DNA from 3 places in the Neobacillus sp. D3-1R genome. Region 2 is predicted to be linked to each of the others. Evidence: predicted binding sites of a transcription regulator. Region 2 holds the regulator's gene; each other region holds the start of a gene.
What was found. Region 2 encodes Rex, which represses fermentation and respiration genes when NADH is low (regulators of the CRP and FNR family bind a similar motif). Its sites were predicted from a motif close to TTGTGAAATATTTCACAA; they were not measured.

Region 1: ACSBPO_RS21305 (AtpZ/AtpI family protein) is a predicted target of Rex. The motif match lies at 1,034-1,051, and genes of this name have one in related genera.
Region 3: hcp (hydroxylamine reductase) is a predicted target of Rex. The motif match lies at 1,509-1,526, and genes of this name have one in related genera.

Annotation. Positions count from the first base shown of each region.
Region 1 covers NZ_CP197471.1:4,249,969-4,252,242, reverse strand. Annotated here, with positions in the region: gene ACSBPO_RS21310 (S8 family serine peptidase) at 1-889, shown strand, start outside; gene ACSBPO_RS21305 (AtpZ/AtpI family protein) at 1,217-1,438, shown strand; gene ACSBPO_RS21300 (ATP synthase subunit I) at 1,445-1,819, shown strand; gene atpB (F0F1 ATP synthase subunit A) at 1,843-2,274, shown strand, end outside.
Region 2 covers NZ_CP197471.1:45,290-47,563, forward strand. Annotated here, with positions in the region: gene ACSBPO_RS00280 (ABC-F family ATP-binding cassette domain-containing protein) at 1-75, opposite strand, end outside; gene moaC (cyclic pyranopterin monophosphate synthase MoaC) at 217-711, shown strand; gene ACSBPO_RS00290 (redox-sensing transcriptional repressor Rex) at 749-1,399, shown strand; gene ACSBPO_RS00295 (YdiK family protein) at 1,422-1,625, opposite strand; gene ACSBPO_RS00300 (CPBP family intramembrane glutamic endopeptidase) at 1,644-2,274, opposite strand, start outside.
Region 3 covers NZ_CP197471.1:615,182-617,455, reverse strand. Annotated here, with positions in the region: gene hcp (hydroxylamine reductase) at 1-1,387, opposite strand, end outside; gene proC (pyrroline-5-carboxylate reductase) at 1,886-2,274, opposite strand, start outside.

The DNA of each region.
Region 1 (2,274 bases), 440 kb from region 2:
ACCAGGGGTAGCGATTAATAGTACGGTTCCGGGTGGATATTTATCACTTCAAGGAACGAGTATGGCAGCTCCGCATGTAGCAGGTGCCGCTGCGTTAATCAAACAAGCCCATCCCGATTGGACGCCGGAGCAAATTAAAGCCGTATTAATGAATAACGCTCTTCCTTTGCAAAAGCAGAACGGACAACGATATCGAACGTATGAACAGGGGGCAGGGCGCATTCAAATCGACGAGGCGCTTCAAGCAGAATCCATTATTTCCCCGGGCTCGCTGCAGTTTGGGAAGTTTCAGCTGGAAGATCAAAATCATGAACATCGTGCTAGAGTGACAATCGAGAATGTAAGTGATGAAGTCATTCATTACCATTTTGAAACGCCAAAGCCAAGAGATGGAATGAGTTGGCATTTACCTCTCATGTTTTCGTTAAAGCCTAAGGAAAAAAGAAGCGTGGATTTGGAGCTTCAGGTGGATTCAGGACACTTAAAGGAAAAAATTCAGGACGGCTATTTAAATGTGAAGGCCAATGGCAAGAGGATTCACCTTCCCTATATTTATGTGTTGGAGGAACCAGATTACCCAAGAGTGATGGGCTTTGAATATGGAGCTGGAGATGCCCCGAATACATTGCGTTATCAAGTATATTTACCTGGGGGGGCGGACGAATTTGGGATTGCACTCTTTGACCCAGGCGATTATCGTTTTTTAGGATTCCTAGATTCAGGCAGAAATGTGAAGAAAGGAATGGTAGAAAAAGAAATCCCTCTAACAGATACGTTTAAAAACGGAGTCTATCTAGCAAAAGTTTTTGCTAAAAAAGCAAGAAAAGAAGATATGGTAGAAATGATGATCGAGATTCAAAAAACGGATGATAGGGGTCTTGGGAAATAAACCCGTTTTCAATAAGAAGACGGGTTTGTTTTAAATAAAAATTAGATGATAATCATTATAATTTAAGTATACTAAAGAGTGTTTTTCTTGGGAAATTATTTGTGAACAAATTGTGAACAAAGTGTGAACTAAACGGTGACTAGATTGTGAACTTTTTCACTGTAAATGGATTGACATTGACAAGTCACTATTGTATGCTTATCTAGGTGTGAAATGGTAGGGTTTTCAAAACGATTCGACAAATTTCGTCCTAAGCTAATTTGCTAGGAAATAAATCTTACATAATTCATACTTTGTGTTCATTCTCAAAGGTGAGGATGCGATCAAATGAGTCAAAAAAAGCGCCACCCAATGCAAGCAATGGCTTTAATGTCCGCGATACTTTCTCAATTAGTAGGGTCCGTATTGATAGGCATTTTCTCTGGAAGATGGGTCGATCAAAAAATAGGAACCGAACCACTTTTTCTTATTCTCGGATTACTTATTGGATTGGCTACAGGGATTTATGCCATGCTCCGTCTAATCCAACACTTTTTTTCAGGAGAATAGCCACCCATGTCAGATCTTAACCAATTGTTTCAACGACAACGCAGATATATGTTTTTATTGCTAGCTGTTTATGTTCTGGGCTGGGGTTTTACTTCCTATCAATCAATCTTTGCGGGCTTAATTCTTGGAACGGTTTTTAGTTTCATGATTCTATTGCTTCTAGCAAGAAGAGCGCAAAGCTTTGATAAAGCTGTTACTCAAGGCAAGAAGGTCCGTTCACTCGGTTCCCTTTCTCGTTTAGCGACGGCGGCAATCGCGATTATGATTGCTTTAAAATATGAAAACTATTTTCATACCGTAAGCGTAGTAGTGGGACTAATGACAACTTATGTTGTTATTATCATAGATTATTTTTTACTAACATTTTTACAACGTAAATAGCGGGGGAAGAGAGGTGAATACTGTTGCATCATGAAGCTCCATTAGTTCATTTTTTAGGACTTACTTTTAACTTAGCTAATGTCTTAATGATTACAATAGCAAGTGTTATTGTTTTTCTAATTGCGGTTCTTTCCACTCGTCGGATGGCGATGAAGCCTACTGGAATTCAAAACTTCTTTGAATGGGTTATGGATTTCGTTAAGGGCATCATTAACAGCACGATGGATTGGAAGGATGGAGGAAGATTCCATATTCTTGGACTAACTCTATTAATGTATATTTTTGTATCAAATATGCTAGGTCTTCCATTTGCAATCGTTATAGACGAAACATTGTGGTGGAAATCACCAACTGCAGACCCAATTATTACTTTAACTTTAGCAGTAATGGTGGTAGCACTATCTCATTATTACGGAATTAAGTTAAAGGGTGGAAGAGAATATGCGAAGGGCTTC
Region 2 (2,274 bases):
TTCTAGCTTTATATTCGATAAAATAGTTTCAGCACCAAAATGTTTTGATAGTTGATTTACTTGTAATAAAATCATCATTATTCACCTCTTACCTACACCAAGTGTATCCTAATCTGATGGTATCGGCAATCATCAGTAATATATGTGAAGAAAATTACAATCGTCTTAACAAGTAGGATAAAAATGGTGTATATTAAATGAGAGAGGAGCTATCAAATGGCAGAATTTACGCATTTTAATGAAGAAGGCCGAGCAAAAATGGTAGATGTCAGTAATAAGCCAGAGACCGTGCGAACGGCTGTTGCTCAATCTAGTATTCGATTAAATAAAGAGATTTATGAAAGAATTACCAATCAGACCATGAAAAAGGGAGACGTCTTAGCTGTCGCACAAGTAGCAGCCGTCATGGCTTGCAAAAAGACATGGGACATTATTCCGATGTGTCATCCGATACCGCTGACAGGAATTGATTTAACTTTTTCTTGGGAAGCCGTGGAAGATGATTATATATTACATATTTATGCTACTGTTAAAACCAAAGGAAATACGGGAGTGGAGATGGAAGCGCTCACAGCTGCATCCGTTTGTGCCTTAACCGTTTATGATATGTGCAAAGCGGTGGATAAAGGGATGGTCATTGGACCAACCTTCCTTGTCGAAAAAACAGGCGGCAAAAATGGTGACTTTAAGAGGATTGAACCAGTTAAATAAACGTTATAAATAGTCAAGGTAGGGGATGGGATGGTAAATGAATAATGAAACGATGAAGATACCACAAGCGACGGCAAAGAGATTGCCGTTATATTATCGATTTTTAAAAAATTTACATTCATCTGGAAAGCAGCGTGTTTCTTCAGCTGAACTTAGTGAGGCGGTAAAAGTTGATTCCGCAACGATTCGAAGAGACTTTTCGTACTTTGGTGCCTTGGGGAAAAAGGGCTATGGATATAATGTTAATTACTTATTATCTTTTTTCTCAAAAACCTTGGACCAAGATGAATTAACCAAAGTGGCTCTCATAGGTGTTGGAAACCTGGGAACAGCTTTTTTAAACTACAATTTTTTAAAAAATAATAATACTAAAATTGAACTTGCGTTTGATGTAGATAAAGGAAAAGTGGGGACAACCATCGGAGATGTCAAGGTATATCATATGGATGAACTTGAGGAAATCATCGTAAAGTCAGACATTCAAGTAGCCATTCTTACGGTCCCAGCTCCTGTTGCCCAAAGTATTACCGATAAACTCGTTAACGCAAATGTAAAAGGAATATTAAATTTTACACCAGCACGATTAGATGTACCGAATTCTATTCGGGTACACCATATTGATTTAGCAGTCGAACTACAATCGTTAATCTATTTCTTAAAACATTACTCGACAGATGAAGAGGAATAAAAAATGAGTCCATTAGGCGGACTCATTTTTTTTTGAATGTTTTTTTGAGTTTGTAATGGATGGCGATCATTTTTATCCCTGATCCTACGTCAAATGTAGCAAGAATGACTAATAGATAAGAGAAAAAGCCCCAGCCATCCTCTTGGACATTTTGAATAGCAAAATACGTAAATAAACTACCTAGCAAAATATATAGGATGCCGGAGCCAAAAGGTGAATATCTCATAAAATCCTCCAAATCATTTTAAAAAAATGAAATAAAGCTTTGAACTTTTTCCGCTTCTTGTATCATTTTTTCGATATCTTCTTTGAAAACAGATTGAATTAACACAACAAATGTATTCATGGCTACATGGGCAAACATGGGAACCCAGATTCGTTTCGTCTTTACATATAGGAAGGCAAAGGTAAAGCCCATAGCCGAGTAAAGCAGTGTATGTTCAGGCTCTGTGTGGGCTAATGCAAAGATAACCGAGCTGATAAGGGCAGATAGGAAAAAATTAAAACGTTTGTAAAGTGAACCAAAGATGATTTTTCGAAAGACGATTTCCTCTAAAATAGGTCCTAATACGGAACTAACAATAATCACAAGAGGGAACGTTTCAATAATCTTAATAATTTGTTTCGTGTTTTCCGAACCCATTTTAATTCCAAGCATATTTTCAATATTTGCAGCAAGCGATTGTGAAATTAGGGCTAAGAAAATACCGATGAAAGCCCAAAGCAAGGACCTTTGAAATGACATCGTATGGCTTCTATCTAATTGATCGGATTTCATTTCTTTTCTTAAAATAAAAAGTACAATCAGTGTCGTGATAGAAAAACTAATGAGGAGCCAATAAGATACATAAACCATTTTCCAGTTGGCAGGGGTA
Region 3 (2,274 bases), 570 kb from region 2:
TCATCACTAAAGAATACGAATCATTACATTGACCGGCATCAAGCACTCTTGGAATACCATTGATGTCACCTAACTCCAGCTTATTATATCTGTATTTCGCACAACCAGCTGTTAAAATAATCGTGTCTTTTGGAAGTTCTTCTGCAAATTCCTTATAGTAGGTTCTGCTCTTATGTCGACCATCACAGCCAGCCATCACAAAGAATCGTTTAATATCGCCATTTTTAACGGCATCCACCACTTGGTCGGCTACCTGGGCAACTTGATTATGGGCAAATCCACCGATGATTTCACCTTTTTCAATTTCAATTGGTGGTTCACATTGTTTTGCGTGCTCGATAATAATGGAAAAATCTTTTGTTCCATCTTTCTTCTTTTCAATATATGTTACGCCTTCCACTGCCGTAGCACCTGTTGTATACATTCTTCCTTTATATGATGCTTTTGGTGGCACAATACAGTTGGTTGTCATTAAAATAGGTCCATTAAAGCTTTCGAATTCACGTGTTTGTTCCCACCATGCATTCCCGTAATTTCCGACAAAATGATCATATTTTTTAAAGGCTGGATAATAGTTTGCGGAAAGCATTTCACTATGAGTATAAACGTCTACCCCAGTACCCTCTGTTTGTTTTAAAAGTTCTTCCATATCTTTCAGGTCGTGACCACTAATTAAGATTCCTGGATTTTGACGTACCCCGATGTTTACCTTTGTCATTTCCGGATGGCCATACGTGGAGGTATTGGCGGTATCCAATAATTCCATTGCCTGAACGCCATATTTACCACATTCCATTGAAAGATTGATTAACTCTTCCATTGACACTTGATCATCTCTTATGAGGACAAGTGCTTTTTGCATAAAGGCATAAAGCTCATCATCTTTATAATTTAATTCTCCTGCATGCTGTAAATAAGCTGCCAATCCCTTCAAGCCATAGGTGACTAACTCTCTTAATGAACGAATATCTTCATCTTTTGTTGCTAAAATACTCACTTCTTGAGAAGCTGATTTTATTTCAAGCTGGTCATTTGTTTCCCCATACCAGGTAACAAAATCACTCGTATTCTGAAGTGGGTGACCTGCCTTTTCAATCACTGCTTTTATTTCTTCACGAAGATTTAATCCTTCTCTTACTCTATTAAAAAATTCATTTTTATCCCAATTGGCATTTGTGATGGTCATGAATAGTCCATTAACAATAAAATCATCAGCCTTTGTATTATGTAGTCCAATTTCACGAGCCAACGTATTAACAATCGCAACGCCCTTCATTGTATAAATTAATAAATCCTGCATATTAGCTAAATCATCTTTTTTTCCACAAACCCCAACAATCGTACAACCGGTTCCATTTGCTGTTTCTTGGCATTGGTAGCAAAACATACTCATCAAAATACCCTCCTATTTTTCATTCTTATTAACAAATCAAATTCGTGATAAATCACACAATATTTAAATGAACTAAATCACAATTTCCATACTACCAACTACTAAAGTTGTATTTATGTGACAAATATCACAAAAGTATTCATTGACATAGAATTGTCAAAAAAGGAGAAAATGATAGGTTTCAGATTGCCATAAGTGGCATTAATAATAGGTTTATTGGCCAGCGGTTGATAAATTTGAAAACGGTTGATAAATACCGATTTTCGGTTGATAAAATGAAATTACGGTTGATAATTTTCAAAAACCGGTTGATAAATTGATTTTCTGTTTGTCAACCAACACCGTTTTGAATAAAAAACACCTGTCACTCGGCTACAAACCGAACTGACAAGTGCTTATCTATTTTTTTGAACAGTATTTAGGATAAAGAGTCTATTTCTACCAACACTTCGCCATTTCTTAGACATTACTTTTGGGTGTCTATTAGCCTTCTCATTTTTTCTTTGATAAATGTTTCGATTTTTGCGTGCAATGATCCATTGCCGTTAAAATAGCAGAGCGAAACCCTTCTTGTTCAAGAGCGGCAACTGCTTCAATTGTTGCTCCACCAGGCGTACAAACATCATCCTTTAACTCTCCGGGATGTTTTTCGGTTTCAAGAACCATTTTCGCCGCTCCCAAAACAGCCTGTGCCGCAAGTTTATAGGCTTGTTTCCTTGGTATCCCTTGTTTGACTCCCCCATCTGCTAACGCTTCAATAAACATGTAAACGTAAGCAGGTGAAGATCCACTGATGGCAGGAATAGAATCCATTAATTCTTCTGCCATTACTTCTGCTTTACCGAAGCTATTAAAAAGACGCAGCACCTTATCCAAGTCTT